Regions from separate parts of the Massilia sp. Soil_C_3 genome, predicted to be linked through region 3. Evidence: predicted binding sites of a transcription regulator. Region 3 holds the regulator's gene; each other region holds the start of a gene.
The links. Region 3 encodes FNR, which switches genes on or off when oxygen is low (the NO sensors DNR and NnrR bind a similar motif). Its sites were predicted from a motif close to TTGATNNNNATCAA; they were not measured.
Positions count from the first base shown of each region.

Region 1 (3,981 bases), on a different contig from region 3:
GGTCTTGTCCGAGTAATCGCGGTGGCTCTGGATGTCGTCGAGCGAGACCTGGTATTTATTCGCCAGCATGGCCATCAGGCTGACCACCGCATCGAGCTGCCGCTGGTTCGGCTCCACCTCTTCGAAATTGCCGACCACTTCGATCAGCGCATGGCCCTTCGGATCGTAGTCGGTATTGGTGTCGCCGGCATAGGCGATGTCGCGCGCGCCGTAGATGCGGCCTTCCAGGTCGATCACGTAGTGGTAGGGGATGTCGAGCCAGCCTTTTTCAGCGCGCGACCAGGTCTGCAGGCGGCGCAGGTAGGCTTGCGGATCGGTGCCAGGCTTGAACGGCTCGCCCTGGTGGTGCAAGGTGATGTGGGTGATGCGGTGGCGACGCGCCTTCGCATCAATGGACGGCGTGCCGCCCCAGCTGGCGACCGGTACGATGGCGCGTTCGACGTCCGGCAGGGATTCGGCGCCGTGTGCGCTGCCTATCGAGAGGGCCAGTGCAAGCAAGGCGCCGATACGCGAAACAGGTCCGAGGTTCATGGGCACATATTCAGGAAGGATGAGCCGCCATCTTTCCACGTTTGACCGTGCAACGCCAGAGCATACAAACCTGATAAGCTGATCCCAACGATAACAACGTCCTGAGACAGCATGAGAACCATTGCCCAGATCCTCCGCGACAGCAAGACCATCGCCATCGTCGGCATGTCGAATAAAGAAGACCGCGCCAGCAACGAAGTGGGCGCCTACTTGCAGCACAATGGTTACCGCATCCTGCCGGTCAACCCGAGCTATGCCGGCCAGACCATCCACGGCGAGACCGTGTACGCGACCTTGCAAGAGGCCGCCGACGCCCTCGCCAGCAGCGGCCAGCGCATCGACATCGTCGACTGCTTCCGCAAATCCGAAGACATCGGGCCGATCGCGCGCGACGCGATCGCCGTGCGCGCCGGTTGCCTGTGGATGCAGCTCGACATCGAGAACCAGCCCGCCGCCGACCTGGCGCGCGCCGCCGGGCTGGACGTGGTCATGAACCATTGCATCAAGATCGAGCACCGCAACCTGGAAGAGTGAGAACGGCATGGTTGCCGGGGACCTGGCTTGCGCTACAATCGACGCACCTTAACCGTCGTCAATACCACGCCATGATCAAGACCATCGCCCTGCTGCTCGCCGCCACGGCCGCTGTCAGTGTCACCCAGCCGGCACGCGCTCAGGCCGCGCCGGTCGCCGCCCTGACCAAGAGCCCGGCCGCCTGCCCGGCCGTGCTCAAGCACAGCTTCAAGCGCCTGCAGGACGAAGCGCCGCAAGACCTTTGCCAGTACGCCGGCAAGGTGGTGCTGGTGGTGAACACGGCCAGCTACTGCGGCTTCACCAAGCAGTACGAAGGTCTGGAAAAAATCTACGCCAAGTACGGCGGCCGCGGCCTCGTGATCCTGGGCTTCCCGTCGAACGACTTCGGCCAGCAGGAACCGGGCAGCGCCAAGGAAATCGCCGACCTGTGCTTCAACACCTATGGCGTCAAGTTCCCGATGTTCGCCAAGAGTTCGGTGAAAGGCCCGCAAGCCAATCCGCTGCATGCGCAGCTGATCAAGGCCACCGGCCAGGAACCTAAGTGGAATTTCACCAAATACCTGATCGGCCGCGACGGCAAGGTGCTCGACTACTTCCCGAGCAAGGTCACGCCGGAAGATCCGCAGCTGACCGGGAAGATCGAAGCGGCGCTGTAATCGTCTAACGCAGTGCGAGGTGCAGGATCGGGTAGGGCTTGCCGAACGGGTCCTGCTCGGACCGTCCCGCCACCGCGAAGCCCATACGCTCGTAGAAGCCGAGCGCCTGCCGGTTCTGCTCATTGACGTCCACCTGCGTGGCGCCAAGGTGCGCGATTGAGAATTCCACCAGAGCCCGTCCGGCGCCCTGGCCGCGGTGGCGCGGATCCACGAACAGCATCTCGATCATTCCCTCGCTTACGCCGATGAAGGCGCAGGGCTGGCCGGCCTCGTCGCGCACGCAATGCAGCGGCGCGAACTCGCGCAAGGTGCGCTCCACGATCGGCACCAGCAACAGGAAATCGTCCGGATGCAGGAAGTCGTGGGTCGCCTTCACGGACGCTTCCCAGATGTCGAACAGGCGCGGGAGGTCGTCGTTCGCGGCGATGGTGATGCTTGGCATGGCTTTCCTTCCGAATGATTTTTTCGTCTCAGAGATATAACCTAGGAGATAGGTGTTTTATAAACCACACTAATAGCATGGTCATTTTGATGTACATCATAGTTTGTTTTTCCTCACATCAATAAGCTTACCTTCGTCGCAGATGACATAAAACGAAGAAAGGTAAGAAAAAGATGAAAACGACGATGAAAACCGTGCTGGTGGCCCTGATTGCCGTGACCGCTTCGCAAGCGATGGCCCAGGAATCCCCATGGCTGGTGCGCGCCCGCGCCGTGCACGTCGACCCGGACAACAAATCGACGCCCGTCGGCGGCGTCGGCGCGGCGGACCGCCTCGAGGTGAGCAGCAAGACCATTCCCGAACTGGACATCAGCTATTTCTTCACCCCGCACATCGCGGCCGAACTGATCCTGACTTATCCACAGAAGCACAAGGCCCGCCTGGACGGCGCCGAGATCGGCACATTCAAGCACTTGCCGCCAACCCTGAACCTGCAATACCACTTCACCCCCGGCGCGGCCATCAGCCCTTATATCGGCGCCGGCGTGAACTACACCCGCATGTCGAGCGTCAAGCTGCTCGACGGCGCCGGCGACCTGGAAAACGATAGCTGGGGCCTGTCGCTGCAGGCCGGCGTCGACTTCCGCCTGAACGAACACTGGTCGATCAACGCCGACGTCAAGAAAGTCAACCTGCGCAGCGATGTGTACGTCGGCGGCGCCAAGGCCAGCCACCTGAAGGTCGATCCGGTGCTGTTCGGCCTGGGTGTCGGCTACCGCTTCTAAGTGTCAGCTCACGCCGGTTCGCGACTGGCGGACCGGCGCGACAGAGGACCATGCATATGCCGTCAAGCAGTATGAGCCTCTCCACCTCTTGCGCGTGATCGCGTCCTGCCCGTCTTCCATGGGCGAGCTTCCAGCAAAAGTATCGAATATGGGAACGGGCGGGGCGCGACCCACGCCTTATATTCAGCGCGGCCGACTATGCTGCGTTATGCTGCGAGCACCGCGCGCAGTGGCCCGCGCAGGGCATTGCAGACGACGATGTCGTCGGCCTGCGCCAGCATCGCGCGCTGAATCACGGCTTCGCGCGCATGCCACGCGGGCGCGGCCAGCATCACGCCGCGCATCACGCCCGGCAGCACGCCGGCCGTCAGCGGCGGCGTGAGCCATTCTTCGCCGAAGCGCAGGAACACGCTGCTGCGTCCTCCTTCCGTCAACTCGTCACGCTCATTGAAGAACAGCATATCGAAGGCGCCTTGCGCCTCCGCTGCCTTCCACGCCGCGTCGTAGCGGCCGCGGATGCTCGTCTTGTGGCGCAGGAAGACGTCGCCGCTGTGCGTCGGCTCCTGGGCCAGCAGCAAGGTCACCGGTTCGTGCAAGGGCGTCAGCTCGCCCGACGTGAGCGTGAGCGCGCCGGCATGGTCCACCGCCAGGCGCAGGCGGTGCAGCGCATCGGAGGGCAGGGCCTGGCTGGCTTCCAGCAGCGCCACGTGCGCCGCGCCGCGGTCAAAGGCGAAACCGAAATAGGCGCACGATGCGCTCAGGCGATCGAGATGCTGCTCCAGGTGGCGGCAGCCATGCTCGCGCGAGGCGCGGATGGTCTCGAAGATGGTGAACTCGTTGGAGAGGCCCGTGAGGAAACGCGCCTTCAGCTGGCACTCGGCGTATTCGGATTGCGCATCGCTGTCGTACACGATGCCGGCGCCGACGCCCAGTTCGCCGCGCCGAATACCGTCCCTAGGTGCGCCCAGCGCCAGCGTCCGGATCGGCACCGACAGGCAGAAGTCGCCATAGGCACGGCCCGGTGGCGCCGGAT
Region 1 is NZ_JBDGJG010000009.1:95,213-99,193, forward strand. It holds gene AC3A6F_RS19270 (peptidoglycan recognition protein family protein) at 1-531, opposite strand, end outside; gene AC3A6F_RS19275 (CoA-binding protein) at 643-1,065, shown strand; gene AC3A6F_RS19280 (glutathione peroxidase) at 1,137-1,721, shown strand; gene AC3A6F_RS19285 (acetyltransferase) at 1,726-2,163, opposite strand; gene AC3A6F_RS19290 (OmpW/AlkL family protein) at 2,337-2,948, shown strand; gene pabB (aminodeoxychorismate synthase component I) at 3,155-3,981, opposite strand, start outside.
Region 1: AC3A6F_RS19290 (OmpW/AlkL family protein) is a predicted target of FNR. The motif match lies at 2,250-2,263, and genes of this name have one in related genera.

Region 2 (3,981 bases), on a different contig from region 3:
CCATCCCCAGGTAGAGCAGATAGGCGACTGCGGGCTCGGGATAGCGGCCCACGTCGGACAGCCAGCGCCCGATCCACAGGCCCTGCACGCCGAAAAACACCGCATGCGGGATCAGCACCAGCGAAGCCACCGCGCGAAAACTCGGTGCACGCCAGACTTCGCGCAGGGCCGGCAGCAGCGGACCGCGCTGCGCGGCCGGGCCGTCGTTCCTGGGGTACAGCAGCGCGATCAACAGGCCGGTACAGGCCACCAGCGCAGCCAGCAGGAGGAACAGGCCGCGCCAGTCGGTGTATTCCAGCGCCGCGCGCACCGGCATCGTGGCGCTGGCGGCGCCCATGCCGCCCACCGCGATCAGGTAGCCGTGCACCGACGGCAGCCGGTTCGGCGCGATCCAGGTGGCGATCGCCTTGACCGCCGCCATGAAGCAGCCGCCCAGGCCGCAGCCCATGACGGCGCGCGCCGCCAGCAGGCCATAAAAGCCGCTGCAGTTCGCGAACAGCAACGCGCCGCAGGAAGCCAGCAGCAGCATCGTCACCTGCACCCGGCGCGGCCCATAGCGGTCCAGCGCCATCCCGACCGGCAGCTGGACCAGGGCGAAGGCGAAGAAGAACGCGCTGGTCAATAATCCGAGCTGGCCCGGCGTGAGCGCCAGCGCACCCACCAGGTGCGAGGCCAGCACCGCGTTCACGTTGCGCAGCAGCGAAGACAGGTAGTGCCCCAGCGCGAACGGCAGGAACACGTAGAAGAACACCCCCACGCCGGACAGGCGCAGGGGCGCCGGGCAAGCCACGGCGGCTGGCTGCATCATCGGACCTGCGTCCGGCGTCAGGCCGCGTCGGGTTGCGCTTCGCCGCGCTGGCCGGCCGGGACCAGCGGAATCACACGCCCGCCGGGGCCGCGCAGCGGACCGCCGCTTTCCATCTCGAAGAAGAAACGGTCGCGCCCGAACGCGGGCTTGAGGTGGTCGAGCCAGGTCGCATTGGGGTCGAACCTGGCGAAGAACGGGCGGCGCACCCACTCCGGATTGCGCGCCTGCAGGAACTGCAGCGCGAACAGCTTTTCGCCATTGATGGTCACCACCCCGTCGATCACGACCTTGCCCGGGAAGGCGCTCATCGACGGCCCGCGCACGGTGCGCGACAGGCCCGAGACCATCGAGTACGCCTCCTGGAAGATCTCATGGGCGCGCGCCAGCGGCAGCGAGAAGTAGTCGCGCGGGCCGGTGTCGCGCTCGACGAACATGTAATAGGGGATGGCGCCCAGGCGTACGCCCGTGGTCCACAGCTCGGCCCAGCTCTTCGGGTCTTCGTTGATGTGGCGGATCAGCGGGCCTTGCATGCGCAGGGTCGCGCCGGTGCCGACGATGCGCTTGACCGCCTGCTGGGCGATCGGCGCGCGCAATTCTACCGCGTGGTTGTAGTGGCCCATGATGGCCAGGTTCTTCCCGCTCGCCACCACCTTCTCGAACAGGCGCAGCAGATCGTCGCTGTCCTTGTCCGACACGAAGCGCTGCGGCCAATAGGCGACCGACTTGGTGCCGATGCGGATGTTCTGGATGTGTTCCAGCTCGGGCGCCAGCAGGGGCTCGAGGAATTCGGCCAGCGAGCGCGTGTTCATGATCATCGGGTCGCCGCCGGTGATCAGGACGTCGGTCACGTCCGGATGCATCTTGAGGTAGGCCACCAGTTCGCTGCACTCGCGCGCATCGAACTTCATCTCTTCCATGCCGACGAACTGCGGCCAGCGGAAGCAGAAGGTGCAGTAGGCATGGCAGGTCTGGCCGGCGCTGGGGAAGAACAGCACGGTTTCCTTGTACTTGTGCTGCAAGCCCTTGAGCGGCGCGTCGTTCACGCGCGGGACGTTGTGCGTCATCTGGCCGGCCGGGTGCGGGTTCATGCGCATGCGGATGTCGTGCACCAGGCGCGCGGTTGCGGCATCGTCCTTCTTGTACAGCACCAGCTCGCGCAGCTGCTCGTATTCCTGTGCCGGCAGCATGTCGCGGTGCGGGAAGGTGAGGCGGTAGATCGGATCGTCGGGCACGCGCTTCCAGTCGATCAGCTCATCCATCACATAGGCATTGGTGCGAAACGGCAGCACGTGGGACACCACCTGTACGGCTTCCTGCAGCTCGGGCGTGAGCCATTCCCATTGGCGCGCAGTAACAATGGACTGGCGCGTATACGGCTTGAACTTGGAAGGCGTCGATGCAGTCGTGGTCACGAGAATTCTCCAGTGAGATGACAGGCGGCAAGTTGCCGGGAAGAACTCATCTTAGGGAGCCTATATGCAACAGGAATTGCCCTCAATCAACCACACGGTGTCTCGCACCGGAGTTTGGACAAACCTGTCGCAAGGCGCGACGAAATGAGGCAAGGACACAACGCGACCGGCTCGCAGCCCTTGCGATTGTGCGAACGCAATCCGGCACCGTCACGGCTGGGTACATTAGTGCGTGCACTTGAGAAATATCCTACAAGCATTCAACTGAAAGGAAGTCCCCATGAAGATGATCGCCACCGCCGCCGCCCTGTGCCTGGGGCTGGCCGCCACGAATGCGCTGGCCAATGAACCGACCGAGAAGGATGCCATCGCAATGGCCGAGCGCGGCGCCGCCGTGATCAAGGCCAAGGGCAAGGCCGAGATGATGAGACTCATCAACGCCAAGGATCCGAGCTTCGTCCAGGGCGCGCTGTATGTCGACCTGCGCGACGTCAAGACCGGCATCGTGCTGGCGCACCCGTACAACCCGTCGATCGTCGGCAAGGACCTGACCGACGTGCCCGATGCGAACGGCAAGAAATACCGGCGCGAGATCATCGAGCTGGCCGCAGCCAAGGGCAAGGGCTGGGTCGATTACCAGTACAAGAATCCGACCACGGGCAAGATCGAGCCGAAGACGACGTATATTTTGCTGGTCGATGATGTGGTGCTGGAGGCGGGCATCTATAAGAAGTGAGTTTCGGCTGGCGCTGTCACGGTGCCGGCAAACTTGGGTCCCCGCCTGCGCGGGGATGACGGTGACTCCGGATGCGCTTGCATCATGGAAGCCGCCTTCTCTCACGGAGTAATCCATGCTGAACAAACTGCGGATCGGCCAGAAACTGCTGCTGGCCCCGGGACTCGTGCTCGTCCTGCTGACCATGCTTTCGGCGGCCGCCTATTACGGCATGGTGCGCCAGAACGCGTCGCTTGAGCACATGGTGCAGGTGCGCGCCGCGCGCCTGCAGGCGGTGGCCGACGTCGCCGGCGAGGCGCGCTTCGCGCATGCCAACGCCTACCAGCTGCTGGCCTGGGTCAACGGCAGCTTCGCCCAGAACCGCTTGACGGCCCTGACGGCCGACATCGGGCGCAGGCACGCCGCCATCGGCGACAAGCTGGGCAAGTTCGCGCTAGAAGCCGAAGCGGACGAGCGCGCGCCGATCGAGGCCTCGCAGGCGGCGCTGACGAGCTACCGCAAGGCGGTCGGCGAGACCATCGAGATGGCGTCGGTCGACCAGTCGATCGCCACCAACTCGATGCAGAAGGCCGAGCAGCAGTTCGTCGCCCTCGACGTCGAACTGACGCGCCTGGCCCAGCTCGAGAAGAAGATGAGCGAGGATGCCCACGCCTCCGCCAAGGCCGAGTTCCGCAGCCTGGGCTTGAGCATGGCCGGCCTGGTGCTGCTGTCGATCGGCCTGTCGCTGGCGGTGACGATGCTGGTGCGGCGTTCGATGCTGGCCGGGATCAACGCGATCGCGCACACGGTCGGCGAACTGGCCGAGGGCCGGCTCGACGCGCCGCCCTTGCAGGCGAAAGGCCGCGACGAGATCGACGACACCGCGCGCGCGCTGGATCACACCATCGCGCGCCTGAACGCCGCCCTGCATAGCGTGATGAACGCGGTGCGCTCGATCGACACGGCGTCGCAGGAAATCGCCAGCGGCAACCTCGACCTCTCGACCCGCACCGAGATGCAGGCCGGCTCGCTCGAGCAGACCGCCA
Region 2 is NZ_JBDGJG010000006.1:312,332-316,312, reverse strand. It holds gene AC3A6F_RS14345 (MFS transporter) at 1-808, opposite strand, end outside; gene AC3A6F_RS14340 (KamA family radical SAM protein) at 826-2,220, opposite strand; gene AC3A6F_RS14335 (cache domain-containing protein) at 2,501-2,956, shown strand; gene AC3A6F_RS14330 (methyl-accepting chemotaxis protein) at 3,072-3,981, shown strand, end outside.
Region 2: AC3A6F_RS14340 (KamA family radical SAM protein) is a predicted target of FNR. The motif match lies at 2,297-2,310, and genes of this name have one in related genera.

Region 3 (3,981 bases):
CAGCCGATGCAGGCCAGGCCGGCGCCACTCAGCAGCAGCGAAGGCAGCAGACGGCGCAGTGGCACCGCGTCGCCGTCGCGCGAACCGACCAAGGTGACCGCGATCGGCAGCAACCCGATCACGATCGAGGCCATGGCCACGCCGCCCAGTTGCACGGCATTGGCGAGAAACAGGTAATAGACGATATTGCCGGTGAGGCTGAGCCCGATCAAGGTGCGCCAGGCCGGCCAGCCGAGGTGGCGGCGCAACCGTCCCCAGGCAGGGTAGATGAGGATGGCGGCGACCAGGCCATAGGCCAGGTAGCGTCCGGCCGAGAGCTGGATCGGCAGGAATTCGGGCGCCAGTTCCGGGGCCAGGAAGACCAGGCCCCAGAGTGCGCCGGCGGCGATCCCGGCGCCGATGCCGAGCAGGGTGGAGCGGGACAGTCCGCCCGCGCCAGTAGCTGTGTACATGATGAGAATCTCCTTTGAGTGGAGATTCTCTGGCCTGGACCTGCCCCTGGTCTTGGCCGGGACTACTGCGGTTTTGGCGACTTCTCCTGACCCGCACGCCGATAGGCGGCGGGCGTGGTGTCGAACACGCGGCGCATCGCCCGCGTCAGGCTGGCCTGGTCCGAGAAGCCGCAGGCCAGGGCGATGTCGGCCACGCTGCGCGCGCTGTGGGTCAACAGGCCGCGTGCGCAATCCAGGCGGCAGCCCAGCAGCCAGGCATGTGGGGTGCTGTCCATCTCTTCGCGAAACAGCGCGTGCAGGCGGCTGACGCTCAGGTTGGCGGCGCGCGCCATCGATTCGGTGCTCCAGGCCAGGCCGGGCGCGGCCTCGATGCGCGCCAGCAGGGCCGCCAGGCGCGAGGTGGCGCGCGGCGCGTCCAGGCTCAGGGTGTCGAGCAGCAGCGGCACCCAGCCGTGCACCAGCGATCGGGCCGGCGCGGATTCACGGGCCATCAGTCCCATGAACTCGACCAGCTTGCGCGCCGCAGGGCCGAGCGTGACGAAGGGCCGCTCGAGCAGGCGCTGCCAGGGACCGTCGCCGAAGGCGGCGCCGTCGACGTCGACGATCAGGGAATCATTCGCGCCCGGGCTCGACTGCGCATGCCAGGCGCCGGGCGCCACCAGCGCGCCATGCAGGGGATCGAGGCGGCCGCGCCGCTCTTCGATGTCGAGCACGACTTCGCCGTGCACCGGCAGCACCAGCTGGGCGAAGTCGTGGCGGTCGCCCCAGTGCACGCGGTCGTAGCTGCGCAGGTGCAGGTCGCACGACGGCAGCGGCGTCATGCTGTCAGGCCATCGGGCTGCACACGTCGGTGCCGGCCGCCAGCGCCTTCAGCTTGACCGGATCGAGCAGGGTGACTTCGCGCTTGTCGACCTCGAGCCAGCCCTGCTTTTTAAAGCGCGACAGCAGGCGGCTGATGCTTTCGATCGTCAGGCCCAGGTAGTTGCCGATGTCTTCGCGCGACATGCGCAGCTGGAAGCGGTTGGCCGAATAGCCTCGGGTGGCATAGCGCGCCGACAGGTTGACCAGGAACACGGCGAAGCGCTGCTCGGCGCGCATATTGCCGAGCAGGAGCATGACGTTCTGCTCGCGCGTGATTTCCTGGCTCATGATGCGGTGGAAGTGGCGCAGCAGGGTCGGCACTTCGCCGAACAGGTCTTCCAGGCGCGCGAACGGGATCTCGCACACCTCGGAATCTTCCAGCGCCACCGCGTCGCAATGGTGGGTGCCACTGATCGCATCCATGCCCAGCAGCTCGCCGGCCATCTGGAAGCCAGTGATCTGGGCTTCACCGGCGGCATTCACCTGATAGGTCTTGAAGTGGCCGAAGCGCACCGCGTACAGGTTGCGGAACGATTCGCCGACGCTGTACAGGCGCTCGTCGCGCTCCAGGCGGCGACGGCGGCCGATGATCTTGTCCAGGCGGTCGATGTCGGCGTCTTCGAGGCCCATCGGCAGGCACAGCTGGTGCATGCTGCACTGGGCGCAGGATTTGAGGGCGTGGATATTGAGTGGCGGCTCGGCTTGCCGGGACAGGGTCTGGCTCATGAGGGATGGTCGCTTGGTTCGGTACACCGCGATTATAGACGTGTTGAAGCGTCAATCTCGACAAACACATGCCATTTATTTGCAATTGAGAAACAACTCCGTTGCGTTCCGTTGCGTTCCGGTCGTTCGGCGCCCCTGCTCACCCATACCGGGTTCATTTAGCCTTAAACGCAACTGTGCGCACTCAATATCAATCGAGGCCTACACTGCCATATAAATTGAACAACTGGAGTGATCCCCAGTGTCATCAACTACTGAGACCGTGTCCGATCGCAGCGCCTTTGCCACCGCAATCGCGCGCCCGGACCTGCCGCCGGGCGGCGAAGACCAGGCCAGGGCGGATCTGTATGCCTTGCTCTCCCGCCTGCTGCTGGCCGCGCCCGACGCGGCGCTGCTCGATGCGCTCGCATCCAGCGATCCCATCCTGGCTGAGGGCGGCGACCCGGCGCTCGAACGCGCCTGGGATCAACTGACCGTGGCGTCCGGCGTGATGGACCCCCGGCTCGTCCACGATGAATTCAGCGCGCTGTTCGTCAGCGTCGGCACCCCGCCGGTCGACCCGTATGGCTCGCGCTACCTGGCCGGCTACATGAACGACACGCCGCTGGCGCACCTGCGCGAAGACCTGGCCCGGCTTGGCCTGGCGCGCATACAGGGGCGGGGCGAGTTCGAAGACCACCTCGGCGCGCTGTGCGAGACCATGCGCGTGCTGGTGGCCGGCGCGCCCGGCATCCGGCGCCAGCCGCTGGACGTGCAGCGCCGCTTCTTCGAGGCCCACATCGGCTCCTGGTGCATGCGCGCGCTGGACGACATCGCCAATGCCGACGACGCCAACTATTACCGCCTGGTCGCCCGCTTCGCACAGGCGTTCCTGGCAATCGAGGCGGAAAGCTTTGGAGTAGGAGAGGACACCGATGAACAAGCATGATCCACGAGTCCAGCAGGATCCCGGCCAGGACCGGCCCGACCCGGCGCGGCGCGGCTTCCTGAAAGCCGCCCCGCTGGGCGCGCTGGTGGTGGCCGCTGCCGCCGCCCCGGCGACCGCGGCGCCACAGGCCGCCCCGGCCGCGCCCGACCCCAAGGTCAAGCGCGGCTACCACGAGACGGATCACATCCGCCGCTATTACGAGACCGCCGCCTACTGGTAGGCAAGCAGAGGAATCGATATGTCACTGGTCAAGTCCACGCGCGACAGCGCGTTGAAACGGCGCCGCTTCCTGGTCGGGGCTGGCGTTGCCGCCGGCGCCGGCGCCCTGGCGCGCCACCTGCCGTTGAACGTGATCGAACCGGCCCAGGCCGACCCGGTACCCGATACCCCGGTGCCGACCGTGGTCAAGCGCACCGTCTGCAGCCACTGCTCGGTCGGCTGCTCGGTCGATGCGGTCGTCGCCAACGGCGTCTGGGTGCGGCAAGAGGCCGCCTTCGATTCGCCGATCAATATGGGCGCCCACTGCGCCAAGGGCGCGTCGGTGCGCGAGCACGCCTTCGGCGAGCACCGCCTGCGCTATCCGATGAAGCTGGTCAATGGCAAGTACCAGCGCATCTCCTGGGACCAGGCAATCGGGGAGATCGGCGACAAGTTGCTGCAGCTGCGCAAGGAAGCCGGGCCCGATGCGCTGATGGTGATCGGCAGCTCCAAGCACAATAACGAGCAAGCCTACCTGCTGCGCAAATGGGTGTCGTTTTTCGGCACCAACAACTGCGACCACCAGGCCCGCATCTGTCACTCGACCACCGTTGCCGGCGTGGCCCAGACCTTCGGTTACGGTGCGATGACCAACTCGTTCAATGACCTGCACCACAGTAAGGCGGTGCTGTTCATCGGCTCCAATCCGGCCGAGGCGCACCCGATCTCGATGCTGCACTTCCTGCACGCCAAGGAACTGGGCGCCAAGATGATCGTCATCGATCCGCGCTTTACCCGCACGGCGCGCTTCGCGGA
Region 3 is NZ_JBDGJG010000008.1:300,488-304,468, reverse strand. It holds gene AC3A6F_RS18505 (DMT family transporter) at 1-452, opposite strand, end outside; gene AC3A6F_RS18500 (AraC family transcriptional regulator) at 515-1,273, opposite strand; gene fnr (fumarate/nitrate reduction transcriptional regulator Fnr) at 1,278-2,039, opposite strand; gene AC3A6F_RS18490 (TorD/DmsD family molecular chaperone) at 2,281-2,967, shown strand; gene AC3A6F_RS18485 (formate dehydrogenase) at 2,954-3,187, shown strand; gene AC3A6F_RS18480 (formate dehydrogenase subunit alpha) at 3,206-3,981, shown strand, end outside.

Region 4 (3,981 bases), on a different contig from region 3:
CCGGTTCGGCCTTTTCCTGGTCGTGCGAGAAGCGCGAACGGTAGCCCGAGAACGGACGCTCCGGATAGCCCGGCTCCAGCTTGGTCTCGCCACTGTAGGGCATCAGGAGCACGTCGCCGAGGTCTGAGTGGCCGCTGCCCGAGAAGTGGGTGTGCGAGAAGCCGAGGATCGAGCTGTCGGTGTAGTTGTAGCCCGAGGCCCAGGGATAGCTCTGGCGGAAGTGGCGGTGCTGGGTGTCGGGGCTGAGCTGCACCATGCCGAAGGGGCGGCTGGCGCCGGGGAAGGTGTGACCATCGCCGCCGGTGCCGATGAAGACGTCCACGGCTTCGGCCGGGCTGCCCGGCGGGGCGGCCAGGGCGGGAGTTGCACTAAACAAGAGTGCCGCACTGGCGGCGATCGAGAGTTGTCCGAAAGTGAGTCTGGCCGTCATGAGGTCTCCACACGTGGCGGCAGCGATGGGCGCCGCCAGTTTTAGTTGCACTATACCCAAATGCAACTTATATGTGGAGACTGGTTTCCGGGCAATCCTTACCGTGTTTCAGCCCATCTGTTTAGCCGGTTTACTAAACATTTTACGCGCGGCGCTTGGCCACCGCCTCGATTTCGACCAGGGTGTCGGGCGACGCCAGCGAGGCCACGCCAATGCCGGTCAGGGCCGGGCGCGGCAGGCCGAGGTGCCGTACCAGGATCGGCGCCAACGTTTCGAGGTGCTCGCCGATCTCGCCGCGCACGTAGACGCGCAGTTGCAGGATCTGCTCGACCGAGGACCCGGCCGCCTCCAGCACCGCGATCAGGTTGCGCGCCGCGCCTTCGGTCTGCTCGGCCAGGGTGGTGTGCCTGACCTGGTAGTCGCGGTCCCAGTCGACCTGGCCCGACACGAACACCAGGCCGGTGTCGTGGTCGATGGTCGCGTGGGACAGGCCGTGCGGGGCGCCGTCATACAGTGCAGGGGGATTGATGCGTTCGATGCTCATGCGGGGACCTTTGCCATTGATGGGAATCGCGTCAGCTTAAGCAAGCGCACCGGCCGTGGCAATCAAGCTTCGCTTGTAGCCGATACAAGGCGGGTCTTGACCCGCTCGAGCAGCCAGGCAATGAAAGGATCGTTCTGCGCATTCGGATGGTGGGCGGCCACCACCTGGTAGCCCGGCGGGTACTTGGGCAACGCGATCTCGAATAGCCCCTCGCAGGGCAGCAGGCGCGATGGCATGAAGGCGACCAGGTCCGATCCCTTCAGGTATTCCAGCGCCATGAAGAAGGACGGCGCCGACGCCACCACCCGCCGCTGCAATCCCTGGCGCGCGAACCAGCCATCGGCCGACCCCGTGAAACTGGCCATGCCCGGGTTGGTGACGATGAAGTCGTGCGCCACCAGCTGCTCGAGCGGCATGACGCCGCCGCCAGCCAGTGCGCGGTTGCCGGTAACGCAGCGGTACTGCTCGATAAACAGCGGCTGCGTGACGAGGCCGGGCGCGACGTAACCGTCCACCGTGAAAATCAGGTCGATTTCGCCCTGGTGCAGCTTGCGGGTGAGGGCGCTGACCTCGATGTCGACCACCGCCACCTTTACCTTCGGCGCCTCGCGCCGCAGCACGCGCACCAGGTCGGCCACGATCACCTTCTGGGTGTAGTCGGTGCCCGAGATTACCAGCGTGCGTTCGGCGTGTTCGGGGCGTACCTCGAAGGGCAGGGGAATCCCGTTCAGCTGGGCCAGCACCTGGCCGATGTGCGGCGCGATCAGTTTCGCATAGGGCGTCGGCGCCATGCCCTGGCCGGTGCGCACGAACAGCGGGTCGCCCAGGATGGTGCGGATCTTCTTCAGTTGCAGGCTGACCGCCTGTTGCGAGACGTCCAGGTGCTCGGCCGCAGCCGAGATGGTGTCGAAGCGGCTCAAGGCGTCGAGCGTGCGCAGGTGGGTGATTTCGAGCTTGTCGATCATGAGGCTGCCAACATAAACGGCTATCCCGCTTGTTGCAAGTTGTCATGATTGAAACTCATCAAAGCAAATGGACGAAATGACAATTTTCATGGGAGGCTGGTCAATATGAATGAGGCATGAAATTGCAAGAATTGCATCATGAAAACCTCACTTCGGCCCTCACTTCTGGCCCTGTCGCTGTGCTGCAGCCTGGCGCAAGCCGCCCCCGCAGAACACCAGGAATTCGAAGCCACCCTGCTCGCGCCGTTCCAGGCCGGCGCGGCCCAGGGGCGGACCTTCACCCTGCACTTCGCCCATCCCGGTTTGGCGCGCGCGGACACCGTCGACTGGCGGGTGGAACTGGTCCGTCCCGACGGCAGGGTCGCCCTGCGCTGGCGCGGCGCGGCGCCGTTCACGGGCGAAGAAATGACGGTCTCCGTGCCCTGGTCCGGCCGCCTGGGATTGTCTCCGGCGCCGAGCGGCATCTACCGGGTCCGGCTGCGCGCCACCGTGCGCGGCGACGCGCATGAAGAAATAGAACAGGACTGGGAGATCGCGGTCGGCGCGCCGCTGCTGCCTGCCATGCCGGCATTTTCTCCGCTGCCGCGCGCCTTCGAGCCGGCGGCCGTCGCGGCGCCGGGTGCGCTGCCCTACACGGTCTATCTCGGCAACCTGCACAGCCAGACCAATCACAGCGACGGCGGCGCCGACATCGCCGAGTGCAAGGGCGCGCAATCGCCCCTGAAGGCGCCGCACGGCCCGATTGATGCCTTCGCCTATGCGCGCGGCCGCGGCCTCGACATCCTGGTCGCCTCGGAACACAACCACATGTACGACGGCTCGGAGGGCAGCGCGCCGGATGCCGACCCCGCTGCCGCCAGTGCCCTGTACCGCGCCGGCCTGGAAAGCGCAGCGGGCTTCTCCAAAAAGCACCCGGATTTCCTCGCGGTCTACGGCCTGGAATGGGGCGTCATCAACAACGGCGGCCATATCAATATCTTCAACAGCGACGAGCTGCTGGGCTGGGAGACCAATGCGAAGGGCGAGCTGATGGCCGACACGCGCACACCGCGCGGCGACTACGCGGCGCTGTACACGCTGATGCGCGAGCGCGGCTGGGTAGGGCAGTTCAACCATCCGGCGCACTCGGGCCAGTTCCAGGTCGATGGCGTGCCGCTCGCCTACACCGAGGACGGCGGCGAAGCGATGGCGCTGTGCGAGGTGATGAACAGCACTGCGTTCTCGACCAACGTCAGCGAGACCGAGACCCGCCGCAGCAATTTCGAAGGCGCCTGCAACCGCTTGCTGGAAGCGGGCTATCGCCTGGCCTTCAGCACCAACCAGGACAACCACTGCGCCAACTGGGGGGCATCCTTCACCAACCGCACCGGCATGCTGCTGCCATCGAACACGGTGCTGAGCCGCGCCACGTTCGTCGAGGCGCTCGAGGCGCGCCGCGTGTTCGCGACGATGGACAAGGATTCGCAGCTGGTCCTGACCGCGAACGGCCGCCTGATGGGCGAGCGCTTCACCAATCGCGGGCCGCTCGCGCTGGTGGCGAACTTCGCCAGCCTGAAGGGCAGGAAGGCCGCTTCGGTCGCGATCATGGAAGGCGTCCCGGGCCGCAAGGGCACGGTCACGCAGATGTCGGACCTTGCCGAGACCACCTTCACCCCGAGTGCGGGGGCGCACTTCTATTATGCGAAGGTGACCCAGGACGACGGCAACGTGCTGTGGTCGGCGCCGGTGTGGATCATGCAGGAAGAATAAATATCAGAACCCCAAGCCTTCGCCCATGCCCAGCAGGGTCGCGATGCCGAGCACCGCGAAGATCAGCGCGGCGATGCCGTGCACGAGCTTGAGCGGCACGCGGTTGGCGATGCGTTCGCCGAAGTACACGGCCGGCACGTTGGCCAGCATCATGCCGAAGGTGGTGCCGGCGACGATGGCGGCCATCGATTCATAGCGCGCGGCCAGCGCCACGGTGGCGACCTGCGTCTTGTCGCCCATCTCGGCCACGAAGAAGGCGATCAGGGTGGTCAGGAACACGCCGTACTTCGCCA
Region 4 is NZ_JBDGJG010000014.1:108,049-112,029, reverse strand. It holds gene AC3A6F_RS24265 (GH92 family glycosyl hydrolase) at 1-430, opposite strand, end outside; gene AC3A6F_RS24260 (RidA family protein) at 573-974, opposite strand; gene AC3A6F_RS24255 (LysR family transcriptional regulator) at 1,037-1,939, opposite strand; gene AC3A6F_RS24250 (CehA/McbA family metallohydrolase) at 2,078-3,688, shown strand; gene AC3A6F_RS24245 (TMEM165/GDT1 family protein) at 3,692-3,981, opposite strand, start outside.
Region 4: AC3A6F_RS24250 (CehA/McbA family metallohydrolase) is a predicted target of FNR. The motif match lies at 1,988-2,001, and genes of this name have one in related genera.